Regions from separate parts of the Planococcus liqunii genome, predicted to be linked through region 1. Evidence: riboswitches for the same ligand, from Rfam matches in the RefSeq annotation. Region 1 holds a riboswitch; each other region holds the start of a gene.
The links. A riboswitch is a leader RNA that binds a small molecule or an ion and turns the genes downstream of it on or off. The one in region 1 is predicted to bind cobalamin.
Positions count from the first base shown of each region.

Region 2: it holds a riboswitch for cobalamin, as region 1 does, so the genes downstream of both, QWY22_RS04005 (cobalamin adenosyltransferase family protein) here and QWY22_RS18605 (acyl-CoA thioesterase) in region 1, are expected to answer to the same signal.
Region 3: it holds a riboswitch for cobalamin, as region 1 does, so the genes downstream of both, QWY22_RS15740 (ABC transporter substrate-binding protein) here and QWY22_RS18605 (acyl-CoA thioesterase) in region 1, are expected to answer to the same signal.

Region 1 is NZ_CP129238.1:3,764,762-3,775,150, reverse strand. Features, by position in the region: one part of gene QWY22_RS18615 (IS3 family transposase) at 1-641, shown strand, start outside; gene QWY22_RS18610 (Nramp family divalent metal transporter) at 942-2,213, shown strand; cobalamin riboswitch at 2,377-2,554, shown strand; gene QWY22_RS18605 (acyl-CoA thioesterase) at 2,711-3,196, shown strand; gene QWY22_RS18600 (ribonucleoside-diphosphate reductase subunit alpha) at 3,198-5,480, shown strand; gene QWY22_RS18595 (ribonucleotide-diphosphate reductase subunit beta) at 5,493-6,539, shown strand; gene QWY22_RS18590 (flavodoxin domain-containing protein) at 6,520-7,008, shown strand; gene QWY22_RS18585 (hypothetical protein) at 7,039-7,305, shown strand; gene QWY22_RS18580 (thiolase family protein) at 7,491-8,684, opposite strand; gene QWY22_RS18575 (muconate cycloisomerase family protein) at 8,681-9,820, opposite strand; gene QWY22_RS18570 (3-oxoacid CoA-transferase subunit B) at 9,845-10,389, opposite strand, start outside.
Region 2 is NZ_CP129238.1:793,878-804,266, forward strand. Features, by position in the region: gene QWY22_RS03995 (NADP-dependent oxidoreductase) at 1-496, opposite strand, end outside; gene QWY22_RS04000 (ABC transporter substrate-binding protein) at 697-1,653, opposite strand; gene QWY22_RS04005 (cobalamin adenosyltransferase family protein) at 1,650-2,195, opposite strand; cobalamin riboswitch at 2,364-2,552, opposite strand; gene QWY22_RS04010 (DUF4085 family protein) at 2,810-3,469, shown strand; gene QWY22_RS04015 (hypothetical protein) at 3,504-4,094, shown strand; gene lipP1 (LipP1 family hormone-sensitive lipase) at 4,155-5,078, opposite strand; gene QWY22_RS04025 (M20 family metallopeptidase) at 5,216-6,412, shown strand; gene QWY22_RS04030 (TetR/AcrR family transcriptional regulator) at 6,491-7,108, opposite strand; gene QWY22_RS04035 (AMP-binding protein) at 7,399-8,973, shown strand; gene QWY22_RS04040 (MFS transporter) at 9,016-10,377, shown strand.
Region 3 is NZ_CP129238.1:3,184,078-3,194,466, forward strand. Features, by position in the region: gene QWY22_RS15730 (adenosylcobinamide amidohydrolase) at 1-763, opposite strand, end outside; gene QWY22_RS15735 (FecCD family ABC transporter permease) at 765-1,715, opposite strand; gene QWY22_RS15740 (ABC transporter substrate-binding protein) at 1,750-2,724, opposite strand; cobalamin riboswitch at 2,842-3,028, opposite strand; gene argS (arginine--tRNA ligase) at 3,070-4,731, opposite strand; gene QWY22_RS15750 (YwiB family protein) at 4,728-5,138, opposite strand; gene QWY22_RS15755 (antibiotic biosynthesis monooxygenase family protein) at 5,292-5,789, opposite strand; gene speB (agmatinase) at 6,333-7,205, opposite strand; gene speE (spermidine synthase) at 7,207-8,040, opposite strand; gene QWY22_RS15770 (YwhD family protein) at 8,499-9,014, opposite strand; gene thmT (2-hydroxymuconate tautomerase) at 9,136-9,324, shown strand; gene QWY22_RS15780 (YwgA family protein) at 9,353-9,862, opposite strand; gene QWY22_RS15785 (HD domain-containing protein) at 9,863-10,389, opposite strand, start outside.

The DNA of each region.
Region 1 (10,389 bases):
ACTACAAGACCACGAGACATCGCAATACCGTTCAGCGCATCATGCAAAAACACAACCTGCAATGCCGGGTGAAGAAGAAACGGAAATGGAAATCACAGGGGGAATCGGTCATTGTGGCACCGAACCGGTTGGAACGGAATTTTACTGCCGCTGCCCCTAACGAGAAATGGGTGACGGATATTACCTATATCCAATACGGAAGTTCGACGCTTTACTTGTCGACAATCATGGACCTATACAACAACGAAATCGTTGCGTACAAGCTCTACGACCATCAGCAGACGCCGCTCGTTATCGATACATTGAAGGAGGCGCTGAAACTGCGGAGCTATCCCGAGGGGATTACCATCCATTCCGATCAAGGCAGCGTCTACACGTCGTCTGCCTATCAGAATTTGATTCAGGAGAAACACGCCGTGAGCAGCATGTCGCGGCGCGGAAACTGTTGGGATAACGCAGTGATTGAATCGTTCCATTCGAATATCAAGTCGGAAGAATTTCAATACGTCAAATTCAATTCGTTGAACAACTTTCAAGTCGTCGAGAAAGTAAACGAATATATGCGCTACTACAACGAAGACCGGATTCTCGAAAAATTAGGCTACCTGGCACCCAAGGAATTTGGGGCGCAAGCAGCCTAATAAAGGTGTTTTATATGTGTCTCAAATCGCTATGTCAGTCTAAAGATCGGGGTTTTTATGTGAAAAATAAAAGAGGAACTAGTTAGCTGTTTTGACTGCTCCATTTAACGGGATACCTTTTTATTGAAAATTCTATCAATTTTAGATTCACTTGTTTTATAATTTATGTAAACAGCAGTTGAAGAAACGAGCAGCAATGAAAAAAGCTTTTAGAAAAATCACTGCACGCATACATCCTGAAGCTCGCCACAAAACGGACCTAGTTTTGGTGCAATAAAAAACGTACAGGGAGGTTATTGCATGTCTACAATTTCTCGCACTGAAAACTCAGTACCTGCTCCGCCAAAGACATTTACAGGGAAAGCCAAATTAGTCGGACCAGGATTTGTAACCGCTGCAACCGGCGTCGGGACCGGCGATTTGATTGCGGCTCTTGTGGCCGGCGCGGCTTTTGGCATGACGCTCGGATGGGCGATTCTGCTCGGGTCGTTGTTCAAGTTTTACTTTACCGAAGGAATGGGGCGATGGCAGCTTGCCACAGGACAGTCGATTTTGGAAGGCTGGCATTCACTCGGAAAATGGGCGACCGGCTATTTCGGCGTCTACTCCATCATTTGGGGATTCAGTTACGGAGCCGCCGCCATGTCGACAAGCGCCATCATGATGGTCACCATGTTCCCGATTATGCCGCTCTGGGCATGGGCGGTGATACACGGATTGGCGGGGCTGGCTTTGGTGATGCTCGGGCATTATCAACTCTTTGAAAAAGTGATGACTTTCATGGTGGGCCTCATGTTTATTACGGTGGTGGGTTCTGCAGTGATCCTTCTGCCGGATATCGGCAACATTGTAAGCGGCTTTGTCCCACGGACCGGCGGAAGTTCGCTGCTGCTGGTTTTAGGCCTGCTCGGCGGTGTGGGAGGAACAATTACGATGGCGTCCTACGGCTACTGGATCCGCGAAAAAAATTGGGAGGGCAAATCCTGGATCCCGATGATGCGCATGGACTCTGCTACGGGCTACATCATTACAGCAATTTTCACCTTATCGCTTTTGGTCGTCGGAGCGGAATTCTTATTCGGCACCGGCATTGAAATCAACGGCGAGGAAGGGCTGGTGTCGCTCTCGAATCTGTACAGCGATGAATTTGGTTCTTTTGCCCGCTGGCTGTTTTTAATCGGCGCCTGGTCAGCCGCTTTTTCTTCGTTATTGGGTGTTTGGAACGGAGTGCCGTATCTGTTTGCGGATTTTGTCCGGATGGTGCGAAAAAAAGGGGCGCATTCCGATAGAAAAGTTTCGAAAAAAGACTTTGCGTACCGTGCGTATCTGCTTTGGCTGACATTCCCGCCCATGCTGCTGCTGTTTTTCGGCCAGCCAGTCCTGCTCGTTATTTTATACGGAGCGCTCGGTGCGCTGTTCATGCCGTTTCTGGCTATCAGCCTAATGCTTTTGCTCAATTCCAAACGGGTGGACCGGGAATTCCGGAACGGATGGATCACAAATACCGTTTTAACTGCATGTGTCGTCGTTTTTGTTTATCTCGGAGCCGTTGAGCTGATGAAATTGCTTTAACGGCCATCAGCAGCTGCACCTTTAGAACGGCGAAGTCCGCAAGCCGATGCTTGCGGGCTTTTGTATTTTTGGACTGCATTCTTGGCTTGTAAAAGAAAAAGATCTGGTTTATAGTTTATAGATACAGTATTTAGTAAATTGTATAAAAAACAACACTATATATAGTAAAACCAATAACAATGGTGCCTGAAAAGGCTTAATAGGGAATCCGCTGAAAACCGGAGCTGTACCCGCAACTGTAAGTGCTGACGAACTATGGCAATCCACTGTCCAACGGACGGGAAGGACATAGTGTAGGAAGACGCACGAGCCAGGAGACCTGCCATCGTTATAAGTTAATGACCTTCTCCGGGAGCTGGGAGGTATAACGAAGGTACTCTGCGCGGTGCAGCGGCTTTTTGCCGGTTTCCGCCTGATTATTTACGTTTATCCGACCCATCCTCTCGCTTGAGAAGATGGGTTTTTTATATGCCCAAATACCGACTGGGGGAATAGCGATGACAGAGCAAATTACAGCAGGCCGTTCGCGGACCATTCAGACCAAATTGGTGCTGCCGCCGGACACGAACCACATGGGGACCATTTTTGGCGGTGCCGTGCTCGCCTATATCGATGAAATCGCCGCCGTTACGGCGATGAAACACAGCGGCAAAGCTGTGGTGACCGCGTCGATCGACACGGTGAACTTTCTGTCGTCCGCACGGGTCGGCAATGTCCTGCTCCTGGAAGGCGTCGTCATATCCACGGGGCGCACATCGATGGAAGTGTACGTGAAAGCGGAATGCCAAAGCATCGAGTCGGGGGAGAAAACCTTGACGACCACCGCCATTTTGACGATGGTCGCCGTCGATGAAGCAGGAAAGCCGACGCCGGTGCCGGGAGTGGTGCCGGAAACAGAACACGAGAAAAAGCTGTTCAAAAGTGCACAGGAGCGCAAGCAGCGCCGCATGAAAATCAACGAATACGCAAAGGAGCTGGTTTAATATGAATACATTTATCTACACAGAAACGGATGCCGTGACAAAAGCAATCCTGCGGGCGAGAGATGTCTACAAACTCGACGCCGCACCGCTGCTCGAAAAAGTAGCAGAACTCGAAACGCAGGCAAAAGGCGAGCAGTCTTTGATTTATGCGCTCAACCGCATTTCCATGGCGGAACCGGATTGGACATTCGTTGCCGCGGAACTTTATTTGAATGATTTGTACAAAGGCGCGGCGAATAGTCGGGGCTACCAGGCAGAATCCAAATACGGCGATTTTTATGAACTGGTGGAAAAACTGAGCAGCATCGGCATCTATTCCGGTGACTTGCTGAAGAGCTATTCAAAAGAGGAAATCGGGGCTCTGGGCAATGAAATCCAGGAAGATCGCGATCTTTTGTTCAATTACATCGGCTTGTTTTTACTGGCAGACCGCTATTTGGCGAAGGATTACGAAGGAAATGTCCACGAATTGCCGCAGGAGCGTTTCCTTGTCATCGCGATGACGCTGATGCAAAACGAACCGAAGGAAAAGCGCATGGACTTGGTGAAGGAAGCTTACTGGGCGATGAGCAATCTGTATATGACCGTGGCAACACCGACGCTGTCGAACGCAGGAAAGAGCTTTGGCCAGCTGTCTTCCTGCTTTATCGATACGGTGGACGATTCGCTTGACGGCATTTACTTGAACAACTGGGACATTGCACGCCTCAGCAAAGACGGCGGCGGCATCGGCGTCTATTACGGCAAAGTGCGCGCTTTGGGATCTGACATCAAAAAATTCAAAGGCAATTCGTCCGGCGTCATTCCGTGGATCCGCCTTGTCAACGACACGGCGGTCAGCGTCGACCAGCTCGGCCAGCGCCAAGGCGCAGTCGCGATTTACCTGGACGTGTTCCATAAAGACATCATGAACGGCTTCCTGGATTTGAAGACGAACAACGGCGACGAGCGCCGGAAAGCACACGACATTTTCACCGGCGTGGCGATTCCAGACCTATTCATGGAAAAGCTGAAGGAAACCGATGAAAACGGCCGCAGCACCGGCGAATGGCATACGTTCTGCCCGCACCAAGTGAAGACCATCATGGGCTGGAAAGACAGTGCGGGAACTGCACTTGGCCTGGAAGACTTTTACGATGAAACGGACGTCAAGCACTTCAAAGAGAAATACGAAGAAGCGGTCAGCAATCCGTTATTGCCGCGGAAAACCTACCGGGCGATGGACATTATGGCGCGCATCATGGTGTCGCAGCTTGAGACCGGCACGCCATATATGTTCTACCGCGACGAAGTCAACCGCCAGAACCCGAACAAGCACTTGCGCGGCAAGGGGCTTACATCGATTTACTGTAGTAATTTGTGTACAGAAATAACCCAAAATATGTCAGCTACAACCATCACAAAAGAATATACGGACGAAGACGGCAACCTTGTGATGATCCGCAAGCCGGGCGATTTTGTCGTCTGCAACTTGTCATCGATCAACTTGCCGCGTGCGGTGAAAGCAGAAGTGCTGGAACGCCTAGTGCCGATTCAGATGCGCATGCTGGATAACGTCATTGATTTGAATACCATTTCCGTCGGTCAGGCCGATGCAACAAATAAGAAATATAGAGCAGTTGGTTTAGGGACTTTCGGATGGCACCATCTTTTGGCGCTTGAAGGCATCCACTGGGAAACCGAGGAAGCCGTGGCGTTTGCTGATAAATTGTACGAAGAAATCGCCTACTATACCATTCTCTCTTCGATGGAACTTGCCAAGGAAAAAGGCGCATACCGCGAATTTGCTGGCTCCGAATGGGAGACCGGCGAGTATTTTGACCGAAAAGGCTATACAAGCGTTCGCTGGAACGAATTGCAAAGCGCCATTACGGAAAACGGCGTCCGCAACGGCTGGATGATGGCGGTGGCACCGAACTCATCGACGGCTAAAATCGGCGGCTCAACGGACGGCATCGACCCGCTCTATGCAGTGGAATTTGCGGAAGAAAAGAAAAACTTCAAATTCAAAGTGACGGCGCCGGATCTTGACCACAACACTTATGATTATTACCGCCGCGCACGCCACGTACTCGACCAAAACTGGAGCATCCGCCAGAACGCGGCCCGCCAGCGCCATATTGACCAGGCCATCAGCTTCAATTTCTATGTGCCGCATACGATCAAAGCGAAAGAATTGCTGGGGCTGCATTTTGAAGCATGGGAACAGGGCTTGAAGACGACGTACTACGTCCGCAGCACATCCCAGGCGGAAATCGAAGAATGCGAAGCATGCCAAAGCTAAGGAGGAACCACTATGTCCATTCACGCACCACTGCAAAAGATCAAGCTGCTCAATCCCGAGCAGCCGAATAAATCCACCGGCATCATCAACGGGGAATCGTCCGGTTTATTAAACTGGAACGATATCGCCTATCCGCAAATGTACGATTTGTACCAAACGCTTTTGTCGAACTTCTGGAAAGCGCAGGAAATCAATATGCAGGACGACATCAAGCAATGGGACCATTTGACGGATGTTGAACGGGACGTATTTCTGCGCATCAACACGCAGCTGGCGTCGCTCGACAGCCTGCAGACGCCGACAATGAGCCAGGCGATGGACTATGTCACCGACTCGAGCTTCAAGGCGATTTTCGCGGTCATTTCCCAACAGGAAGCGGTGCACAACGAGTCGTATTCGTATATCCTAAGTTCACTGGTGTCGATCAGCGAGCAAAATGCGCGCTTCAACCAGGCGAAAAGCGATTCAATCGTAAGAAAGCGCAACGACCTGATCCTGGATGCCTACGAGGCGTTCCGCCAGAACCCAACGCCGCAGACCTTGTTCCGCTTGAGCGTCAATTCGATCAACCTGGAAGGCATTTATTTCTACGCCGGCTTCGCCTTTTTCTATCATTTGGCGCGCCAGCAGAAAATGCTCAAAACGAGTACGATGATCAGCTACATCCAACGCGATGAAATGCAGCATGCGTATTTCATTTCCCAGTTTATCCGCATCATGCTAACGGAAAATCCGGAACTGAATACCGAAGAAAACATCCAATACGTCTATGACGCTGTAGACAAAGCGGTGGAGCTGGAGAAAGAATGGGCGCGTCACATTCTGAAGGACATCCAGGGACTTGATCTGGACGAATTCGAAGGCTATGTCGAATACTTGGCCAACAAACGCCTGCGCCAGCTCGGACTCGACAACCTGTACGCAGAACAAAACAACCCGATGCCGTGGATCCAGGTGTTTGGAGATGACATGATGAATGAAACCAAATCGGACTTTTTCGAGCAGAAATCCCGGACCTATTCGAAAGTGTCGCAGTCGAATGGCTTCGACGAACTATGAACCGCGGATTGCCATCATCTACGCATCTGTCACTGGGAATACGAAAGCGGTGGCGGAGATATTGCAGGAAATCGGCCTTTCCAAGGAGCTGGAAGTGGAGCTTTGGCCAGTAGCGGACTTCCCGCTTGCTGAACTCTCACGTTACGACGCAGTTATGGTCGGCACCTATACATGGGGCAGCGGCGAGATTCCGAAAGAAATGCACGGCTTATTCGAGGCATTCGAGAGGTTGGACCGAACCGGATTGGTGACGGCTGTCTTCGGGACCGGCGACAGCTTTTTCGCCGAATTCTGCGGCGCTGTCGACCGCTTCCGGGATATGCTGTTTGTACAGACGGAACTGGCCGCGACGTTAAAAATTGAGCTGGCGCCTCAAGAGGCAGATATCATACGATGTGAAAAATTGATTGCCAGCTTCACAAAAAGGCTGCCAGCGTTTCCTCGGTATATTGGCGGGTATAATCAGTAGGGGAAAGACCATTACTGAGGAGGAACTTGGATGACGGTAAATAATTGGTGGAAACTCGGTGCAGCTGCCTTTTTATCCTTAAGCATGCTCGCAGCTTGCGGAGGAAACAGCGGCGATTCAGAAAATGAGAATGAATCTGAAGTGAACGAAAACGAGAATGAAGAAAATGAAAACGAGACGAACGAGAACGAAGCCGATGAAAATGAAAATGAGTCAGACGAAAATGAAGCCGATGAAAATGAAAACGAAGCTGACGAAAACGAAAACGACGAGAATGAAGAAGACGAAAATAATTAATTTTTGACGAACAGTAATTTCAAACAGAGCGGCCACGCGCCGCTCTGTTTTTGCATTCCAGGGGATTTATCTGCGATCGAAGAGATTTATCTGCGTTCCGGGGATTTATTTGCGTTCCGACGCATTCACTCCCGCCGCAGCAAAAAAAGGACCCACTGAAAATCAGCGGATCCTGCACTGCACTCTTAAACCCTCAAATTCTCCACAACTGACGCAATCCCCATGCCGCCGGCGATGCACAGCGTGACGACGCCGTACTTCTTGCCGGTGCGCTCGAGTTCATGCACGAGCTTCGTCAACAGGATGGCGCCGGTCGCACCGATTGGGTGGCCCATTGCAATAGCGCCGCCGTTCGGGTTGACCCGGCTGCGGTCAGTACCAAGTTCGTTGATGCAGGCGACTGCCTGGGAAGCGAACGCTTCGTTGAGTTCGATGATGTCGATATCTTCAATCTTCAAGTTTACTTGCTTCAATGCTTTGAACGTCGCGTGCACTGGACCCATGCCCATCACTTCCGGAGAACAGCCGACTGCCGCTTGCGCAATGACGCGCGCTTTCGGCTGAAGTCCGCGTTTCAGCGCTTCGTCTTCCGACATAACGAGCAATGCCGCCGCGCCGTCGTTTCGTCCGCTGGCATTGCCTGCTGTGACGGTGCCGCCTTCTTTAAAGACCGGCTTTAGTGCAGCCAGTTTTTCAAGGGAAGTTTGGCGCGGATGCTCATCCGTTTTAAACTCAATGGAACCTTTGCGTGTTTTTACCGAGTAAGGCGCAATCTGTGAATCAAACAAGCCTTTTTCAATGGCATTTGCTGCCCGTTCCTGGCTCTCCAGCGCAAATTCATCCTGTTCCTCACGCGAAATCTTGTGTTTCTCCGCGACATTTTCCGCCGTGATGCCCATATTCAGCTCGCCGTAGGTTTCCACCGGCTGCGAACCGGGCTGGCTCGCCGTATTTGGGTCTTTCAACAAGACATCGCCGGAACCCGTACCGAAGCGCACCTTGTTGACGTAATAAGGTGCGGTGCTCATCGATTCGGCGCCGCCGGCGATGATGATGTCGCCGAGTCCCATGCCAATCTGCTGCACAGCGGAATTGACGGCCTGCACGCCGGAACCGCATTGACGGTGCAAGGTGTAGCCCGGCACTTCGACAGGAAGCCCGGCGCGCAGCAAAGCAACGCGCGCCAAGTTTGAAACGTCTGCACTTTGCTTTGCCTGTCCCATGATCACTTCTTCGACAGAAGCCGGGTCAAGCCCAGTGCGGCGGAGCAATTCTTCAATGACGTGGGCGCCAAGCAAATCGACGGTTTCATTGCCGATTGTGCCGCCCAGTTTTCCGATGGCGGTTCTGACAGAATCTACAATTACTACATTCTTCAATTCATCATCTCCTGTTTTCCGGAAAATTCCCGTGCGTAATGCTTCACTTTTTCCTTGTCGATTTCCATGCCGAATCCCGGTCCGTCCGGAACAATCACTTCAAAGTTCTCGAACTTGATGTCATTGACCGTGACATTGTCTTTGAACAACAGGGGACCGAAAATTTCGGTGCCGAATTTCATGTCAGAAATTGTTGAATACAACTGAGCGCACGCGGCTGTCCCAAGGCTCGACTCGATCATCGTGCCGCCGTATAGCCCGAGGCCAGACGCTTCAGCGATGCCAACCACTTTTTTTGTCTGAGTCATGCCGCCGTGCTTGCATGGTTTTAGGGCAATGGAGTTGCCGGCGCGATACTTCGCAATCCGGAAAACGTCCTGGATGCTCGTCGCTGCTTCGTCCGCCATGATCGGCACGTTGAATTTGGCAGTGAGGCGGGACATGCCTTCAAAATCCCATGCAGCAAGCGGCTGTTCGACCATCGAAACGCCAGCTGCCTCGAGTGCTGCGATGCAATAATTCGAAGTATCTTCATCCCATGCCTGGTTGACGTCGACTGTCAGGCGCGCCGCATCGCCGAGCACTTCTTTGATGCTGCGGACATGCTCGACGTTCTTGAACGGATCGCCTTTGCCGATTTTCAGCTTGAAGATATTATGGCGCTTTTTCTCCAGCATTTCCTGTGCTTCTTCAATGTCTTTTTCGGTATTGCCGCTAGCGAGCGTCCACGCAATCGGCAGGGATTTGTGGATCTGGCCGCCGAACAATTCGAAAGCGGGGATGTTTTTCGCTTTCGCCGCCAAGTCGATAATGGCATTTTCCACAACGGTTTTGGCGAAGTAATTGCCGCGAACAAGTTTCGCCACATCGTTCATGATGCGGTCAAAATGATTCGGGTCCTGTCCGATGATCAGAGGGGTGATGTACGTGTCGATATTCGCCTTGATGGCTTCCGGCGTTGATTCGCCGTAGGATGCGCCGCCGATTGTCGCGACTTCGGACCAGCCTTCGCGGCCTTCGTCGTCTGTCACACAGCCGACCACAATCGTCTGCACGGTAATGGTGTGCATGGCCAGTTGATGGGGACGGATGGTCGGCAAATCCAATATATAAACTTCAAAAGAACGTATTTTCATGCGAATAAACCCACTTTCTGCATTTTACTCAATAAAAGCTGCTTCCGTTTTTTCACGGACTTCTTCAATCGTTGCTCCCGGCATTAAATCGACCAGTTTTAATTGTCCATCTTCTACATTGAATACTGCCAGTTCTGTAAAAATCATATCCACTTGGCGCGTCGATGTAATGGGGTAGGTGCATTCTTTCAGCAATTTCGAGCTGCCGTCTTTGGAGGTATGGTTCATTGTGACAAAGACTTTTTTAGCGCCGACGAGCAGGTCCATCGCACCGCCGACACCCATGATGTTTTTGCCGGGAACCGCCCAGTTGGCAATGACGCCGGTTTCGTCTACTTGCAGTGCACCGAGTATGGCAACATCGACATGTCCGCCGCGGATCATCGCAAACGAATCCGAGCTGTTGAAGAAAGAGGAACCGATTGCTTCGCCGACCGGCAATTTTCCGGCATTGACCAAGTTCGGATCGATATCCGCTTCCTCGACATCCGTTACACCGAGCAGGCCGTTTTCCGTGTGGAGGTAAATATCATCAGCGGTCATGTATTCCGCCACCAGCGTCGGAATGC
Region 2 (10,389 bases), 980 kb from region 1:
GCCCGACAACGGAACCGACTGCTCCAGCTGCGCCAGAAACCACAACGGTTTCGCCTTCTTTCGGTTGGCCGATATCGAGCAATCCGAAGTAAGCGGTCAAGCCGGTCAAACCGAGGATGCCGAGGCGAGTAGTGATAGGCGCTATTGCCGGATCCACTTTTTGTACGGAATCCGCTTTGGCTGTGTTATACTCCGCCCACGCAAGGTTAGCGGTCACGATGTCGCCTTTTTGGAAGCGGTCGGATTTCGATTCAATGACTTCAGCCAAGATGCCGCCTGTGATAGCTTCGTTCAATTGATAGGGAGCAATATACGATTTAACATCTTTCATGCGGCCGCGCATATACGGGTCAACAGACAGATAAAGTGTTTTTAACAACAGTTCATCGGTTCCGAGTGAAGGGATTTCTTTGTCGACAAATGCAAAATCTTCATTTGTAGGTGTGCCTTCCGGTCGGTTGATCAAATGGATTTCTTTGTATGTGTTTGGTGTCATGAAAATTCCTCCTCTAATTTTGTTCGAAAAGAAGCGTAACATGGTTAGCGAGGCGAATCAAAAATTATAACCCGGCAAGCTGATATTGTTGCAGATGGCTTACGGGTGTGGTATTGGTAAAAATTACATTGAAAAAGGCACTATCCAACCTGCCCAGGGGCGATTCGGATAGTGCCTTTTCATCAATCATTTTTAAGGCCTTATTGTTCCATCAGTTCCGGATAAACGGTTTCTGCAACCAACTGCACGGCTTCGCCAATGCGCGGACCGGGACGTGAAGTGATGTCTGAATCCACGAAGTAGACATCGCCGTCTTCAATGGCTTCGACAGTAGACCAGCTTTCACGGGCTTTGATATCGCCAATGGCATCTTCCACGTAAGAAACAGTCGTCAAAATCACTTCCGGATCGCGTGTAATGACTTCTTCCTCGGAAATGTTCGGCCAGCCTTCCAAATCTTCAAAAACGTTTTCCACTTGAGCGTGATTCAAGATTTCTTGCTGGAACGTCGATTTTCCGGTTGTGTAAATTTCAGGAGAAGGGCTGATTTCCATATATACATCTTTCTTTTCTTCCACTGCCGCTAACTTATCCTGCACATCCTGGATCTGTGTTTGGATGTCTTTGACCAATTCATCACCTTTTTCTTCCGCTGCAAGAACAGAAGCAATTTGTTCGATGTCTCCGTATACTTCATCAAACGAAGTGGCGGACTGAATCACGAATACGGGAATATCGGCATCTTCCAACTGGGCAAGTTCAGGTGCCACTTCGCCCGTAGAATAAGCGAGGACCACATCAGGCTTCATCTCCAGGATGCGTTCAGCATTGAAGGCGACCGAGTCGCTGACGCGTTCGACTTTCTTTGCTTCTTCCGGATAGTTGTCGTAATCGGTTGCGCCGATCAGTTTGTCGCCTTCGCCAAGGGCATAGACAATTTCGGTGTTGCTTGGAATCAGGGAAACGATGGTTTCAGGCGCTTGTTCAAACGTGAGTTCCTGGCCGCGGTCGTCTTTGACTGTATAGGCTTCACTTACTTTTTCTTCAGCCGGTGCTTTGTCGGCTTCTGTCTTGTCTGCTGCTTCATCCGATTGGCAGGCGCCGAGCAGGGCAGCGACAAGAATGGTGGGGAATAAAAGTATCGATTTGGTTTTCACGGTGTAGTCTCCTTTTTCTTTGAAGGTCTGGTTGGATAGGATTTGCTGACGAACGGAATTTCCGCTATGCCGTGCTGTTTGTTGACGTATACAGCCATCGCGAACAATAAATTGGCAAGCAAGCCGGCATAGTCCATCAGATGCTCCGGTACGTCGCGCTCTAAGCTCACCTTGTGCAAGGCGCGGACAGACTTTTTCGCTTCGCTGCGGCATACGTGCAGGACGGTGGCGGCGTGCGTTCCTTGCGGCAGGACAAAATGGCTGATTTCCTCTTCAACTTCGGCGACATATTTGTCGTACATCTCGCTCAGTAACGCCAAGTCTTCTTCCGTCACCGCCAGTTTTCCGCGGACGGAACCATTTAAATGGTACGCCATCGGCTGCAGGTAACGGAGGTCCTCATAGACCATCGGCACGTCTTCCGTTAAGGCGATGGCTTCGCCGATCCGGGTCGTCAATGAATCGGTCCGGATTTCAAAATCCACGGTTGAAGCACTTTCCCGCATGAACGGGTAACAGACATAACGAATATCTTTTTTCACAATTTCACCTCCACGACCTGGATTGTGTAAATATCAGCAGACGCATCGCTTTCAGCAGAACACAAAAAAGCCACCCTAATGTAAGGGTGGCACAAAGACTATTATCAGACCGCAAAAAGCTGCCAATAGAAAAAGTTGCCGTAGATCCCCTTATCTTCCGAAGAGCAAAAATACGTTCAGAAAAAGGTAGGTCTCCTGGCTTGTGCATCATTTTACTCCAAAGACCTTCCCAATCGACATTCATCGATCAGTGGCATTCCTTGTTTCATACGCACTTACAGTTGCGGAAACAGCTCCGGATTTTCACCGGATTCCCTGTTACGCTGACGAATCAGCACCTTCTCCCTGCATGACTATTTACTTAGCTTTAGTGTAGCATACTGCTTCTCGAAGAGGGAGGGCCAATTGGGTTCTTTTTCGCCGAGCATTAAACAGGAAAGAGAGGGGACAAGCAGCCTTTATTGACAGAACTTACAGATTTTTTGTGCTTTATAAAGTGTCTGAGGAAGATAATCAACACATATTCAAAAATTGTACTATCCACCGAAGTGCCGAAGGGGGTACACTATTGTATAGAGAAAAAACTGCTTGATTGAACAAACAGGAGGAACACAATGAGGTATTTTACAAAAGAATGGTACGACGAGATGCAGGTGTCCGGTTATCTGGCTTACCATGAATCGTTAGAGGAATGGGAAGAAGAGCTTGTTTCCTATAGAGAAGAAGGCATTGATTACGAAGAAAACTACCGACGAAATCTGGAAGATATGCGGGAGGACTTATTGAAATTCCTGCCGGAGTCTTTTCATCCATATATTTACGATGGCACCATCAGCCACGGCTTTCCACCGCAGGATTTGCGGGATATGGCAAAGCAATGGGAACAGGAGCATGAAACGCGGCTTGAAACCATCAACGAAGAATACAGCAAGCATTACCAATCAATCAAAGGCGAACTTCCAGCCGGCGCAATCCAGTTAATGGAGCAAAGCCTGCATGATGCCACAGTGATTTCGGTTGAAAAAGAAGCGGAAGATACCTTGATCATCAAGCTCGATTGCAGCAAAGGCTTCCATTATTTCACGGATATCCAGCTGACATTCACGGGCGTCGCCAAAGCGGATATTCCTGAAAACTTTGCCGGTGCATGGTGGCTGTATAACGAAATTTACTTGAACGAAGACCGCTTCGAACTGCATGTGCTGTTCGACAGCCCGATGGTTGAAGTGGAAATTATTGCACAAGATGTGAAAATCGAAGTATTGGAATCGTAAACAGTACGGACTTCTGGAGAAAGAAGATGAGGGCATGAAGGCATTTGTCTTGTATGCAGCGGCTATTTTAGGCGGCTATTTGCTGTATCGAATATCCGAACTTTGGTACGGTGCAGAGTGGATTTTTGGTTTATTGACAGTCGGCTGGTTCGGCTTGTTTTTGTTTGTATGGAAGCGGGTGAAGCCAGGCGGTGCAGGAATCATTTTAGTTGCCGCTTTTACATTGGTGGACATCAGCTCGATCTTTTTTCTGCAAAATCTGCCAACTGCGATCTGCAATTTGTTGATGGCGCTGCTGCTTGTCCCGTTCTTCCGTCGTTATCCGGATGTGGTGTTAAGCGCATTGGGCCTAGTGCTGCTCGGCATCCTGATCTGCATTGATACAGGAAGCATCGCTACCATGTGGATGTTGTTTATCGCCACCGGTGCACTGGCGCTGATCGGCTTCCGTATGCGTTTTCGTTGGGTGAAGCACTGCTTTGCCGTTCTGTTTGCAATCACAGCGCCCGTATTGCTAATAAATTACTCTTTAGAAAATGCATATTTGGTTGTTCTCATGGTTCTGGCGGGCATCGCTGCAGTTGCGGCCGGCTCTTACAAGTTTTCAAAGCAGCCGCTCTTTTAATACAAAATCAAACAAGCCGGACTTTCCTGTGAGGGAAGTTCCGGCTTGTTTTTTATTTGATCATGAAAAAGCTTTTTTTAGTTCCTGTGCGCCTTCAGCAACGGCATCCCGGGCTTCCGGAACAAAGCTTGAAAAGTTTGCAAAGCCGTGGATCAAGTCTTCGTAGTTTTTGTAATACACTTCAACGCCGTGGTCCTGCAGCTTTTCAGCATAGGCCGCACCAATGTCCCGAAGCGGATCGTATTGGGCCGTCAGAATGGTTGCCGGCGGCAGGCCTTCCAGTTCATTGGACAAAATCGGCGACAAGTATGGATGGTGCCGGTCGTCCGGACTGTTCAAATAATGCATTTGGAACCAGCCCATCATGTCGCTCGTCAGCAAATACCCTTCGCCGTTTTCGTCCATCGACGGAGTACCGGCTGCCGAACCTGTTGACGGATACAGCAGAAGCTGATGGACGAGGCGCGGACCGCTGCGTTCTTTGGCGATCAAACACGTCACCGTTGCCAAGTTTCCACCCGCGCTGTCGCCGCCGACGGCTATGCGGTCCGGATCAATTCCCAGTTCTGCTGCATGTGCGACAATCCATTCGAGCGATTCATAGGCATCCTCTACCGCAGCGGGAAATTTATGTTCAGGGGCTAAGCGGTATTCAACTGACACGACCACGCACGATGCCAAATTAGCGAGTTCACGGCAAATGGCGTCGTGGCTTTCAATGCTGCCGAGCACCCAGCCGCCGCCATGGTAAAAAACAAGTGCCGGAAAAGGCGCGTTGCCAGTCGGGGTATAAATGCGGATGGGGATATCGCGCCCCGTCAAGGGAATTATCCGGTCTTCCACTTTTTCGACAGGCTCTTTTTGCATAGCCATCAATGCGGAGTTTTCTGAGCTGCGCATGACCTCCGGAGTAATCTTTTCAAACGATACAGGCATGGTATTCATTTGTTCTAAAAAGAATTTGATTTTCGGATTTACCGGCATGTCTATTCCTCCCGTTTCCTTTGTGGTATAGCCCTAAAAAGATTCGCTGTTTATCCAGAATATTCCTGCAACCGAAATAAAAAAATTCGCATTCATTTCGGTGAGAACGGGTAGAGCTTGGGAAAGGAGTGATCGACATGTTAACTGCAGAATTAATGAAAAGGCTGGATGCGAAAGAACAGCGCATCATTGACATACGCCGCTATCTTCATGAGCATCCGGAGCTTTCTTTTGAAGAGGAAGAAACTGCCGCCTACATCGAAGAATTTTATAAAGAGGTGCCGGTTGATTCCGTTGTAACGAATGTTGGCGGACAGCGCGGCATTGTTGTAACCATCAAAGGCAGCCAGCCTGGAAAAACAATTGCCATCCGCGCCGATTTTGACGCGCTGCCAATCCAAGAGGAAACGGATTTGCCGTTTTCATCGAAAAACGAAGGGGTGATGCATGCCTGCGGCCACGACGGCCATACGGCTTATATGCTCATTCTCGCAGAAACTTTGGCAGAGCTGAAAGACCAATTGGCAGGAACCGTGAAAGTCATTCATCAGCCGGCTGAGGAAATGCCGCCGGGCGGTGCGATTGGCATGATTCAAGCAGGCGTGCTTGAAGGAGTGGATGCGGTTTTTGGCATCCATGTCATGTCGACAATGGAAACCGGCTGCGTCTTTTACAGAAGCGGCAATACACAGACCGGACGAGCCCGCTTCAAACTTCTTGTCCAAGGAAAAGGCGGCCACGGTTCTTCACCGCATATGGCCAATGACGCCATCGTTGCGGCGAGTTCATTTGTCATGAACTGCCAGACCATCATCAGCCGCCGAATGAATCCATTTGATACTGCAGTTGTCACCATCGGTTCGTTTGATGGGAAAGGGCAATTCAACGTCATCAAAGACGCCGTCACTTTGGAAGGCGACGTGCGGACAATGTCGGTGGAGTCCCGGGAGCTGGTCGAAGAAGAAGTGCGCCAGTTTGCTAAAGGGCTCGATGCGTCGTTCGGCGTGGAAACCACATTGGAGTATGCGAACGACTATCCGGTGCTTTACAACGATCCGGAAGCGACGGAGCGAGTCCGGGAAGCGCTCCTGCAGGCAGCTATTCCTGAAGTGGAAGCCGTCACAGAAGTCGCGCCGCAGCCACCGTCCGAGGACTTCGCTTATTATTTAAAAGAAAAGCCGGGCTGCTTCTTTTATGTCGGTGCAAAACCGGAGGGCAAGCAGTGGTATCCGCACCACCACCCGAAATTTGAAATTGATGAGAAGAGCTTGTTGATCAGCGCAAAAGCGATGGCTGCTGTGGTGGGGGCGTATTGCGGGACGGGTGAAAGCTGATGTTAGTTTGTCACCTCCAAACAACCAAAATTCTTTTTGTGTTGAATAAGATAAAAGCCTTTAGCGCATTAAAATGCGCTAAAGGCTTTTTGGGTTGATGGAGATGCTTTCGATTAAAATGGTTTTGATAAACTTCTGTGCTTCTTCGACCAAATCGAAATCTTCCCCGAATATTAGCCAATCGTATAACGTCCCACGCATACAGCGCGTGATTAACATTGTAATTTCGTCAGGTGGAATTGCAGCAGTGAACTCGCCTGCAGTCTGGCCTTCTTCTACAAGTGAATGAACAATTTTGAAAAGTGTCCGATCGGTATCGGACAGTGACTTGGGCTGATTTGGAATCAACGCACTGACATAGACGGTCCGCATTAAATCTTTTCCTAAATCGTCTCTAAAGTAAATCATTTGCGACTTTGCCAATAACAAAATCTTTTCGCTCGAACTTAAATCTTTGGGCATTGTTTGAATGAAATTCTCATAAAATTCATCAATCTCGTGGAACTTCTCGATGAAGATTTCATATTTGGATTTGAAATGTACGTAAAATGCCCCTTTGGAAGTTTTGCTGACTTCTACAATTTCATCAACTGTTACTTCGTTAAAACCTTTAGCGCTAAAAAGTTTTAAAGCGGTTTCTAAAATTTTCTTCTTGGTTTGCTGAGATTTTATTTGTCTAGATGTAGGCGCAGGCATCCGCACACCCTCCTTTACCGATAGCAACATGGATAATCCATTTGTTTATAAGTGATATTCCCCATTATACATAATTTTGAAGCTTGGAGGATGTTAAGTAAATTAAAGAAAGTATAAGCGGCATTTAATTTAGAGTATTCTGAAAAATATATTGACGAATGGATAGAGGCTCTCTATACTAATTTCAAAGACTATAGTTTGTGAAATTATTTGAGAGCTTATTTTCAAACCATTTATGAAAGCGCTCTCTAAAGTCACTGGGAGTGTTTAATGCAAAGGAGAGAAGGAGAATGGACATAATTGGAAATAGAACCTTAAAAGATTTACTGAGCGAGCAAACAAAACGGTATGCCGACAAAACCTTTTTATTATTCGAGGATGTAGAGGATGAAATTTCAGAGATGACTTATCGAGAATTTTCAGATGCAGTCCATCGTTTGAGCAATGTCTTTCTCGGGTTGGGGGTTTCTAAAGGAAATCACGTCACGCTGCACCTCCCCAATTCTCTGGAATTTATGACCTCTTGGTTTGCGCTAGCTAATATTGGGGCCATTATGGTTCCGACGAATATCTTATCTACAAGAGATGAAATGGAGTATATATTAAATCATTCAGAATCTGTCCTGCTAGTGACAGAAGAAGATTACCTGGAGAAATTTACGGAGACAGGTGATCGCTTGCCATACTTGAAAGAGATTCTGCTGGCACGCACCAAAAGCAGCCAAGTGGCTGCTAAAGATATAGCCAAATTGATGGAACAATCAGAAGCCAGCCAGCCAGATGTTTTCATTAATTCCGAGGATGTAGCTGCGATGCTTTACACATCAGGGACCACATCGAAACCGAAAGGTGTCCAAGTCACACATGCCAATTATCTTTATACAGGTGAAGTAATGTCGAAGTCCATCCGGTTGACGCCTGAAGACAGGCAACTGGTGGTGTTGCCGCTTTTTCACGGAAATGCGCAATATTATTCAACGATGTCCGCTTTAGTCGTTGGAGCCAGTATCGCCATTACCGAAAAGTTCAGCGCTTCCCGCTATTTTGTACAGGCTAAAAGATTAAGGGCTACAGTGGGATCGTTATTCGCTGCGCCAATCCGTATGATCATGGCTCAAAAGTATGACACTTCTTTTCGGGATCACTCAATGCGTGTCATCTGGTTCGCGCAATCTGTAACAGAAGAACAATTAAATGAATTTGAAGAAAAATACCAGGTGCCGTTGCTGCAAATGTATGGCATGACTGAAACAGTCGGCGTTCCTTTGATGAACCCATTGGACGGCATCCGGAAAAACATGAGCATCGGCAGGCCGACGATAGGCTATGAAGTGAAAATTATTGATGCAGAAGGCAAAGAAACCAAACAAGGTGAACCTGGCCAAATTGTAGTTAAAGGAATACCAGGACGGACATTGATGAAAGCGTATTTCAAGAATCCGGCTGCTACGGAGGAAACATTGAAAGATGGCTGGCTCCATACAGGCGACAACGGCATGATTGGAGAAGATGGTTACTTTTATTTTGTTGACCGCATCAAAGACATGTTCAAGCGATCGGGTGAAAATGTGGCGGCCAATGAAGTGGAAAGCGTTATTGCAGATTATCCAGGCGTGTATGAAGTAGCGGTCGTCAGTATTCCCGATCCAATAAGAGACGAAGCAATCAAGGCATTTGTCATTCTTCAGGAACAAGCAGATGTGACAGAAGAAGAACTGATTGAATATTGCAGAACACGGTTAGCGAAGTTCAAAGTTCCCGACATTATTGAGTTTGTGGAAGACTTCCCAAGAACTTCAGTAGGGAAGATCCAAAAGCATATGCTGCGAAAAATAGATGCTCAAATTCCTATTGAGAATATTTGATATCTTTACCCTATATACCACCATTAAAAGGAGTTGAAATGGATGAAAAAAAACAAGCGAGTTTTGCTGGCCAGTCTTTCCGGATCCGTTATTGAATGGTATGACTTTTATTTGTATGGAACGGCAACAGGCTTAGTGTTCACTACACTCTTCTTCTCGAATCAAGACCCGGCTATTTCTATTCTTTTGGCTTTTGCTACTTTTGGAATCGGTTATGCAGCAAGACCAGTAGGCAGTTTGATTTTCGGTCATTACGGCGACCGGATTGGAAGGAAAGCGGCCTTGATGCTGACTTTAATCGGAATGGGCGGAAGCTCATTTCTGATTGGGCTGTTGCCGACATATGGCCAAATTGGATTGCTTGCTCCGATATTATTGGTGTTTTTAAGGCTGATCCAAGGAATTTCACTTGGAGGCGAATGGGGCGGCGCCGTTTTATTGGCTACCGAATCTGCACCGAAAGGGAAGCGAGGCCTCTTTGGCTCCGTTCCGCAGTTAGGTGTTCCGCTTGGGCTGGTGGCTGGCTCGTTCAGTTTGACTTTTATCGCCTATTTGACGACAGACGCTCAGTTCTTGGCATGGGGTTGGCGGATTCCATTTCTATTCAGTGCCGTCTTGATTGTTTTGGCTTTATGGATTCGCGGAGGAGTACCTGAAACGGATGCTTTCCAGAAACAGAAAGACAGTGGGGAAATTGCGAAAGTGCCGATAGCTGAAACGTTCCGCTATCACCGGAAAAGTCTTTTCCATGTTATTGGACTTAAATTGGGCGATGGATTCTTCAACGTCTTTCTTATGTCGTTCGTGCTGGTCTATGCCACTACGTATATGGATTACTCTAATGAGGTAGCGTTGACAGCGTTAACAATTGGCTGTGCTTCGATGATCATTACAATTCCAGTAATCGGCTACATTTCAGATTTTATTGGGCGTAAAATCATTTACATTACCGGGCTGGTCTTGATGTTTGTATTGGCTATCCCATACTTCTTCCTTATTGAACAAGGGGCAACATGGCTTTATTTGATGCAAGCTGCAATGTTAGGGGTAGTCTGGGCATCTATTTTTGCTACACAAGGAACTTTGTTCTCTGAATTGTTCCCCGCAAAAGTCCGTTATACCGGTCTTTCTTTCGGCTATCAAATGGCCGCTGCAATTGTCGGATTCGGTCCGATGCTTTGGGCGGTGATGGGTGATAATTATGGATCTTCTCCATGGGTTTTCGGAGGATTTATGATGGCTGGATTAGCCGTATCACTTGTGTTGAGCATATTCATACCCGACACTCACAAAGTGTCGAAATATGAAAGTGATGGAGTGCCAGTGGCAGTGCAGGTCGAAGGATTAATATCCAATGACAAAGAACAGCAAAAGCTTAAAAAAGAAAGTGCTCTTGAAAGCTGAAAATAGTTTGGA
Region 3 (10,389 bases), 580 kb from region 1:
AAGTCACTTGCGGCTTCGGCAATTCCGGATGCGGATAGTTGCTGATGCGCGTCTGGTAAACCGCTTCAATATCTTCTTCCCGTACCACTTCATGCGGCTCGCCCATCCGGACAATGCGCCCTTCATCGAGCAGCAGCAGCTGGTCGCAGTAGATAGAAGCAATATTGATGTCATGGAAGATCGAGACGATCGTCAGCTCTTTTTCGATTGCCTGCTTTTTGATGGTATCGAGCAATTCCTTTTGGTGGTTGATGTCCAAATGGTTGGTCGGTTCATCCAGCAAGAGGATGTTCGCGTTTTGGGCCAAGGCCTGCGCGACAAACACGCGCTGCTGTTCCCCGCCGGACAATTGGTCAATCAATGTATTTTCGTAATGCGTGATATTCATCAAGCGCATCGCTTCTAGAACTGCTTGTTCGTCTTCATCCGACCAGGAGGAAAACCAGCCGCTTTGATGAGGATAGCGTCCGAGTGACACGGTTTCACGGACGGTATGCGAAAAAGCATGGGCATGGAGCTGCGGGAGCACCGCCATTTGCTTAGCCAGTTCCTTAGCGCCGAAGTCCGCAAGTGATTTCCCTTCGATTTCAATCTTGCCGCCCCTTGCCGGCAAGATGCCGCTCATCAATTTCATCAACGTGGATTTTCCGCTGCCGTTTGGCCCTAAAATGCCAAGAATCGACCCTTTTTCGACTTGGAATGAAATGTTATTGACGATATTTTTTTCTCCATAGCCGCCAACCAGTTCTGTAATGCTGAGCATGTTATTTCCCTCCTTTGCGTTGCCGGAAAAAGATGAATGCAAAGACCGGTGCTCCGATAAATGCGGTAATGACGCCGATCGGCAATTCTGTCGGCGAAATGATGGTGCGCGATACCAAATCGCAGATGATCAGTAAGGCCGCTCCGTTAATAAAAGACAGCGGCAATACGTGGCGGTGGTCCGAGCCCCAGACGAGGCGCGTCATATGCGGCACCACCAATCCAACAAAGCCGATCGTGCCCGAAACGGCCACTGCCGACCCGGTCAGCAGGGAGCCGCTGATTAAAATCATCAGTTTGCTCTTTTTCACATCCACCCCTAAATGCTGGGCGCGTTCTTCCCCGAACAGCATCGCATTCAGTTCACGGCGCTGAAGCCACAATAAAAACGAGCCGATCAGCATAAATGGCAGAGACATCTGGACATAGGGCCAGCCGCGCATCGACACGCTGCCAAGCAGCCAGCCGATGATTTGGCGAAGCTCTTCTCCTGTCAATGCAATCATCAATGAAATGACTGAACCGAGAAAAGAGCTGAAAATGATTCCCGTCAAGATGACCGTTTCCATTTTCATCGACCGGTCGACCAGTTTCGCAAATGACATGACAGCAAACATGGTCGCCAAAGCTCCAAGCATGCTCATGACCGGCAATGTATAGTTTCCTAAAAACGGGACTGAAATACCGAAAAAGAGCGTCATGACAGCGCCGACTGAGGCGCCGGATGACACTCCTAAAGTGTAAGGGTCGGCCAATGGATTTTTCAGCAAGCCTTGGAAAGCCGCTCCGGCAATTGCCAGCGAAGCTCCTACAAGGCCAGCCAACACCACGCGGGGCATTCGGATGTTCCATAAAATATTGGCAGCTGTTTCATCCGATTTCGGATTCCACAGTACTTCCGGTGAAATCGCCACTGTTCCGACCGTTACTCCCAGCAGTACAGCCCCTCCCAAAAGAATGAAAGAGACGATGTACGCAAGGCTGTTTTTATTCACTGAAAACCTCCGGGTAAATCGCTTGTGCCATTTCCATCAAGCCTTCTGTCAATCTCGGGCCGGAACGAGTGACTTTATCAGAATCCACGTTGTATACCGCATCTTCTTTAACGGCAGCCACTTCTGCAAAACCGTTGCGGGTTTTGATTTTTTCTACTGCATCCGGCACATAAGCACCTTCTGTCGAAATGATCACGTCGGGATTTTTCTCAACAATGGCTTCCGGGTCCATGCTGACCCAGCCTTCTAATTCCCCGGCCGCATTTTCAGCGTTTAGGATATCCAGCATCTCGTCCATGAATGTGCCGCTGCCGGTTGTATAAATTTCCGGGCTGCTTCCCACTTCGACGAATACTTTTTTCGGTTCTGTAATCGTATTTGCCTGTTCTTCGATTTCATCCACTTGGGCTTCCATTTCCGACACAAGGGCATCTGCTTCTTTCATGGTACCGGTTGCCTGTCCAATGACGGTCATTGTTTCATATACTTCATCGAAACTTTGCGCCTCTGAAACCACGTAGACCGCAAGGCCCGCATCACGCAGTTGCTGAATTCCTGCTTCACCGACACCTAGGCCGCTTTCATGGGCCAACACCAAGTCTGGCTGCAGGCTGATGATTTTTTCAACATTGAATTCCTGTCCACCGATTTTCTCAACACTCGCCGCTTCTTCCGGATAATTGTCAAAATCGGATACGCCAACAATCTTTTCGCCCAAGCCGAGTTCATATACGATTTCTGTATTGGATGGCACCATCGACACGACGGCTTCCGGTTCCGCTTCGATGACAACTTCTTCTCCCGTTGCATCCTTCATGGTCACCGGAAATTCTGCTTCTGTCACTTCTTTCGGCGTATCCACCGGGGTTTCTTCATTTTCTCCTGTCGGTGCATCTTGCCCTCCGCATCCAGCGAGCAGCATAGCCGCCAATCCTGCACTTGCCCCAAACTTCCAGTACTTCTTCATGATGTATTCCTCCAATTGTGTAGTTGTAAAAAAAGAAAAGACCTCTCGCAATGCTGCGGGAGGTCTAAAAGGACGACATAAAAAGCGTGTGCATCCAAGCCGGTCCTCGCAGGCTTAATGGGCGTTGTCATAAAGGCAGGTCTCCTGGCTCGTGTTCATGGCGAACTGCACCTTCCCAAAGCGTTGCTTCAGTGGCCGTTTGCAGTTTGCTCTCACTTACAGTGGCGGGACCGCGCCGGAATCGAACCGGCTTCCCTTTTAACTCATGTTCTTAGACATAAGCACCTTTATGAATAAAGTATTCAGTTAATTAATCATATTATACACCAAATTTATTGGTGCATCTTACATTTTGTCGGGAGCAGAAACACCGACAACTCTTAAGGCATTTGCCAAAGTGGTTTTAACGCCTGTAATCAAAGCAAGGCGCGCGCCTGTCAGTTCAGCATTGGACGCATCCAGGACTTTATTGGCGTTATAGAAGCTATGGAAATGCGCCGCCAATTCATGGATATAAGTTGTGATGCGGTGGGGCGCACGCTGTTTTGCAGCATCTGCCACCACTTGCGGGAAATCGCCGATTTTCTTCAAGACATCGATTTCTTTTTCAGAAGTCAATAACTCCAGGTGATCTGTTGATGGGGTCAGCCCCTGTTCTTCTCCCTGACGCAAGATCGAGCAGATGCGGGCATGTGCATATTGTGAATAGTAAACCGGGTTTTCGTTGGACTGCGATACCGCAAGATCCAAATCAAAGTCCATATGTGTATCGCCTGAACGCATCGCGAAGAAATAACGGACTGCATCAAGGCCGACCAACTCAACCAATTCACGCATTGTTACCGCTTTGCCGGTACGTTTGCTCATCTTCATTTTCTCGCCGTCTTTGTACAATTGGACCATTTGGATGATGCTGACTTCTAGCGTATCGCGGTCATAGCCAAGCGCTTCAATTGCCGCTTTCATACGCGGAATATAGCCGTGGTGGTCAGCCCCCCAAATATTAATCAATTTATCAAAGCCGCGGGATAGTTTGTCTTCATGGTAGGCAATGTCCGGCAACAGGTAAGTGTACGAACCGTCATTTTTGATCAAAACGCGGTCTTTGTCGTCGCCAAATGTTGTCGAACGGAACCAAGTAGCGCCGTCTTCTTCAAAAATATGGCCGTTTTCGCGAAGCTTATTCAATGCAACGTCAATTTCGCCTTTTTCGTACAAAGAAGTTTCAGAGAACCAGACGTCAAACTCAACACGGAAATCCGCCAAGTCTTTCTGCAGCTTCGCAAGTTCCACTTTCAAGCCGTGCTTGCGGAATGCATCGAAACGTTCTTCTTTTGTCATATGAACGAATTTATCGCCGTGCTCTTTCACAAGTTCTCCAGCGATGTCTTTGATGTCCTGACCGCGGTAGCCGTCTTCCGGCATGTTCAATTCTTCGCCAAGCGCTTCGAAATAACGGGCTTCGATGGACAACGCCAAATTGTTAATCTGGTTTCCGGCATCGTTGATGTAGTATTCACGCGATACGTCGTATCCGGCAAGGTCCAATAGGTTGCACAGCGAATCGCCGACGGATGAACCGCGGGCATGGCCAAGGTGCAAGTCGCCTGTCGGGTTAGCCGAAACGAATTCCACTTGGATGCGTTCGCCGCCGCCTGAATTGGTGCGACCGTAATCTTCTTTTTGCTCCAGTACTGTTTTTACAACATCCAATAAGTAGTCTTTTTTGATGGTGATGTTGATGAAGCCAGGCCCTGCGATGTCGACGGTTTCAATGTTCGCCGAATCTTTGTCAATGTTTCCAACAATCGCTTCCGCAATCACACGCGGTGCTTTTTTCGCCACACGCGTCAATTGCATGGCAATATTGGTGGCGTAATCGCCGTTCGCTTTGTCTTTAGGCGACTCCAGGTGAACTTCAATCGGTTCCGGCGATAGCTCCGCTTTTTGAACCGCTTCGCTGATGGCCATTTTAATGTCGTGCTGCACTTTTTCTACTGCATTCATTGGTTTCCCTCCAAAAATTGAATTTCCATTTCGTATTCTCCGACATGAGCGGACCCCATCGCCAAGTCGTACCGGACTTTAAAGCGTGTATCGCTGATCGACAGCTCATGAGCTTTTGTCGTCAGCATAAAGGAACCTTGCTCATTCGTTAAGTTTCCCGTTTGCTCTTTATGTAATAAAAACGGTAGCCGCATCTGCAGGCCGCCGCTTCTCATGATGACTGCTTCGTTTTCGCTGATTTTCACCGTGGTCCGAATCGACAGTTCTTCCAACTGTTCTTCGTATTGCAAGTAGCGCCGGTTATTTTTCACCGTCAGCGTTCCCTGCGACCACAATTCCATCTGCTGATCTTCCACGTCCGGCTGGCGGATGATTGTCGTGAGCTTAATTTTCACTGCTTTTTGCATGCCGCCGCCTCCTTTATGTAATAGCCTTTCCATTATAGCCCGATTTGATGTTCTATTTCAATCACGTTTGCCCGTCGGATTTACCGTCATGACATAAAAAACCACTCGGGTGAGTGGTTTTCAATCGCTGCTTCTCCGATCTGCTGCTGCGGATCATCGAATATAGGTTTTGACAAATGAAGGGCGCGGGAAAATGTTCGGCTTTTTGTCAATGCCTTCTGAAGTTCCGCGTTTCGCATGTGCATGATTATAAGCCTGCGACTCTTGCCAATCGGTAAACGATTTTTCGTCTTTCCATAAGGTCAGGATGATGTAAGTATCCGAATTGACGGGACGCAAGACACGGATCGCTGCGAATCCCGGTTCTTTTTCCACCATGCCCGCTCTGTTTTGAAAGCGCGACTCAAACAGTTCGCGTCCTTCTTCTGTCACCGGAATGTTGTTGAATACTGCGTAAAAGCCGTCGTTGATGTCGCCGACTGCATTCAATACTTGGTATGCTTCAAATCCTTGCGGAGCCGCTCCGCCTTCGGATTCAAAAAGTACAGTCGATTCTTCGCCGTCCACCAAATAAATCAGCCGCGCATTTGGCGTCGCTGCGAGAAGCGCTACCCCTTGGTCGCGCTGGCCTGTCCATTTATACAATTCCATTGTCAGCACCTCTTCCAGATTAATCGTCTTTTTTATCTTACCGTTTTTCAATGAAAGATTCTATTTTGGGAGGTTTGTGGCAGCTTTTTGTTGGCTTATGAGTAGCCGTGGCAATTTTATGAGCGACCAGATCGGCTTTACGAGCGACTTTCATATTCCAATGAGCAACTTTCAGGATTTTACGAGCAACTAGAACCCTTTTATGATCAACTAAGCTTTTTCACTGCAAAAAACCGGCCTGGAAAATTCCAGGCCGGTCTGATTATTAGCGGACGCATAAGGTGCTTCCACATTTCTTATTGTCCAGCTTCGGTGGCTAGCTCCTTGGGTCGTAAGCCACTTCGGCTGTGCGGCTGAAAACATGCCGCTTCGCCAAATCGTCTTACGCCGGTCGGAGCTGACCAGCCTCCTCCACTTTTCTTATTGTCCAGCTCCAGCACCTAGTCCCTCGAGTCGCTTCGGCCTTCCTGCAAATGGCAAAGGACGCCATTTACTGTAAGTCCTCCAGCGCTTATCGGGACTGGACAGGTGCTTCCACTTTTCTTATTTAACCCACCCAAGAATCATTTCTCGGATGAGTTTGCTTGCTGTGTTAGCTGTCTGGTCGGAATGGTCATAGACCGGTGCCAGTTCTACAAGATCAAATCCGACAACGTTCACGCCGGACGCTGCAATGGCATGGATCGATGCCAATAGTTCGCGTGATGTGATGCCGCCTGCGTCGACTGTTCCGGTGCCTGGCGCATGCGCAGGGTCCAATACGTCCATATCGATTGTGACATAGACGTTGCGGCCTTGGAGCGTTGGCAGAATTTCCTTCAACGGCTCCAGCACTTCGAATTTCGAGATGTGCATGCCGTTTTCTTTTGCCCATTGGAATTCTTCTTTCATGCCGGAACGGATGCCGAACGAGTAGACATTTGTCGGTCCGATATGGTCCGCGATTTTGCGGATCGGCGTGGAATGCGAATATTCTTCGCCTTCGTAGTTTTCGCGAAGATCGGTATGCGCATCAAAATGGATAATCGCCAAATCGTCGTATTTGCTCGCAACAGCTTTCATGACCGGCAGAGACACCAAGTGCTCGCCGCCCATGCCCATCGGAATTTTATTGTCCGCTAAAAGCGTGTGGACATAGGTCTCGATTTCAAGCAGCGATTTTTCCGGGTTGCCGAACGGCAATGGAATGTCGCCTGCGTCGAAAAATTTCACATCTTCCAGTTCGCGGTCAAGATACGGGCTGTATTCTTCCAAACCGATCGACACTTCACGGATTTTATTCGGGCCGAAACGGGAGCCTGGACGATAGCTGACAGTCCAGTCCATCGGCATGCCGTAAAGGACCGCTTTCGATTCTTCGTAGTTCGGGTGGCTTTTGATAAATACTTTTCCTGAATACGTTTCGTCAAAGCGCATCTTATTCGCCTGCCAGATCTTTCACGAATTTCGGCAATACGAATGCCGCGTTGTGCAATTCTTTTGTGTAGTACTTCGTTTCGATATCGTGGAAACGTTCAGCCGGCACTTCCAGCGGGTTGTATTTTTTCGAACCGATCGTGAATGCCCAAAGGCCTGATGGGTAAGTCGGGATGTTCGCCAAGTACAATTTTGTGATCGGGAAGATTTCCTTCACGTCTTTTTGCACTTGCTCGATCAAATCGGCTTTGAACCATGGGTTGTCCGACTGCGCAACAAAAATGCCGTCTTCTTTCAAGGCTTTTGAAATTCCTGCATAGAAGCCTTTTGTGAACAAGTTCACTGCCGGGCCAACCGGTTCAGTGGAATCCACCATGATGACGTCGTATTTATTTTCGGATTCTGCGATGTGCATGAAGCCGTCACCTACGATTACGTCAACGCGTGAATCTTCAAGACCCGACGCGATTGAAGGCAAGAATTTTTTCGAGTACTCGATCACTTTGCCGTCAATGTCGACAAGCGTCGCTTTTTTAACAGATGGGTGCTTGAGCACTTCACGGATAACCCCGCCGTCGCCGCCCCCGACAACCAGAACGTTCTCCGGGTTTGGATGGGTGAACAATGGAACGTGCGCCACCATTTCGTGATAAACGAATTCGTCTTTTTCAGACGTCATGACCATGCCGTCAAGGAATAGCATATTGCCCCATTCAGCCGTTTCTGCCATCTCCAAGTATTGGAAATCCGTTTGTTCGGTGTGAAGCGTTTTATTGATTTTCATCGTAATCCCGAAGTTCTCGGTTTGTTTTTCTGTGTACCAAATTCCTGCCATCTATAATCAAACTCCTTTTCAGTCAAATTAAAACTACTTAAAAAAGTATAATTCTTTTCAACAAAAGTGCAATAAGTTTTTGTCCCACTTTATACGGTCCGTAAAAGCCCGACTGGATCAACTAACAATCAGGGAGGCAAGGCCCCCCTGATTGAGTTTCTCTTTGCACAGTCCTCTTTACCCACTGCGCTTGCCAATATGCGCAAAATAAAAAGGTTTTCTGCAGAGAGAATGCATCTCTTCACAGAAAACCTTTTTAAGCCTGATGGCACGGAGAAAGAGACATGAGGCATTGGGCTTGGGTTTGTCGCAATGGCTCACGGCACTTGTCCGCTTCACAGGTGTCCTAGCTTTCTATTTAAAAGCTGTAACTATAGTTTACTGCGTTTATTGGCCGACTTCAACCGCCGAACAGAAGCAATCCAAAATGTCACAATTCGTACATTAAATTGGTTTTTTTATACAGTTAGCTCTTGACGAAGCTTCGGTTCACTGCGTTCCCACATTTCAGCATTATGGCTTTTCAAGTATTCCGCCAGTACCTGCTTTGAAGAATCGTCCATGTGGTCAACGATAATTTTGCGTTTCATCGATTTGTCCATCAAGTTGACATGCTCCGCCAAAATTTTGTAGCCACGCCGTTTTTCCCGGTTCACGACCATTTCGCAAGCCGTTACACCGGCATAATAAGGGCCGGCCGGATTGAAATCGATGGTGATCCAAATCAGCCAATACGGTTTGCCGCCCGCTGAATCTTCGCGGTTCGTCGTAAACTTGATGCCCTTTTCGACTTGGCTGCGTGCATGCATGGCACCGATGTCGATAAATGCCGACTGCTCTTCGATGTCAATGAAAAGCGGGGATACGTTTTCAAGCGATAAGGAGCCGATGCCGTAGCCTTTGTGGCCGTCTGTCGGGTCGTTTTTTATAATGGTGAATCCTACTTTTTGTTTTGGTTTTTCTTCATTAGCCATGTGTACATTCCCTCCGTTCTGATATGATTGAGATATCTTCATCAAGGCTTGTATTTATTGTTAAGGATATTCCGCAATCAATTCTAACCAAGCCTAATTTAAAAAAGGAGCTGTACCTATTATGCCATACGTAACTGTCAAAATGCTCGAAGGGCGCACAGAAGATCAAAAACGCGCTTTAGTTGAAAAAGTCAGTGCCGTTGTTTCCGAAACAACTGGAGCACCGATCGAAAACGTCACGGTCTTTATCGAAGATATGAAAAAAACCGATTACGGCGTTAAAGGAAAACTTTTCTCGGATATCCAATAAAACATCCTTTTGTAAACAAAAACTCCCATCATGGGAGTTTTTTCATTTGGCTCAATTCGTCAATAAAACCGAACGCCTCTTCAATTTCTTCTGCCGTGAAATGCAGCTTCGCTTTGACGACATGCAGTTTCTCGATTTGTTCCGTGCGCTCCAAATGGTCGAAGTACAAAAGCGTCGACGTCAACTCCAAAAAGCGGCTGCTTTTTTCATTCAGCTTTGCAGCGATTTGCGGGTTGTCAATCACCGATTCTTTCAAGGTGCCGCGAAAGTCTTTCCCTTCCTGGGTCACATTGTATTTATAGCGGACATACGATCCTTTGTCTTCGAGCTCCTCGGATAAAAACCCCATATCGCACAATTCTTCAATGCGGGCGGTCAATTCTTCCGAATACGGGCCGTAGATGTGGAATTCGTATTTCTCCTGAAACGGCACACCCATCTTCTTTAAAATAAAAATCATCTTCTGCAATTTCTTTCGTCCGGTAATCCCGTCTGCCGTGGCAATAAAATCCACGATTTTTGCGTGTTCCTGCAGCAACTAGACCCCTCCTTTTCTAAGCAATTCCAATATCTTTTGTTTGGATGCTTTCTTTTTGCCATCTATTAATAATTCCGCGGGGAAATACAATTTGTAATCGGTTCTTCGTTTGCCTGAGATCGCATCCACGATTTGCGACTGCCGGGACAATTCTTTGATTTCCCCTGAAGGCATCAGCAAATGGATCGGCAAACGTTCTTCTTCCTCGCCGGGGCGATAGAAATCGTACGGCAAATCGGACGTCGAGTCGTCGATCAAATAATATTCCGGATCGATGCCCGCTTCCCGGAACAGCTGGGCCAGTTCCCCAAGTTTCCGGTAGTCTTTGCCGGGATCAAAATCGACGTATTGGAACAGCCGGCGATTGACAAAGCGGTCGCTCAAATCCGACAGAATCGGATCGCGTTCCGTCATCCACAGCTGGAAATACGTCATCAAGACGCCTTCATCAAGCGCCAAATAATCCTTCAACGTGAACGAGCGGTCGAAAAACGCCATAAAATGTGTGGGCGGCTGTTTGAATTTAT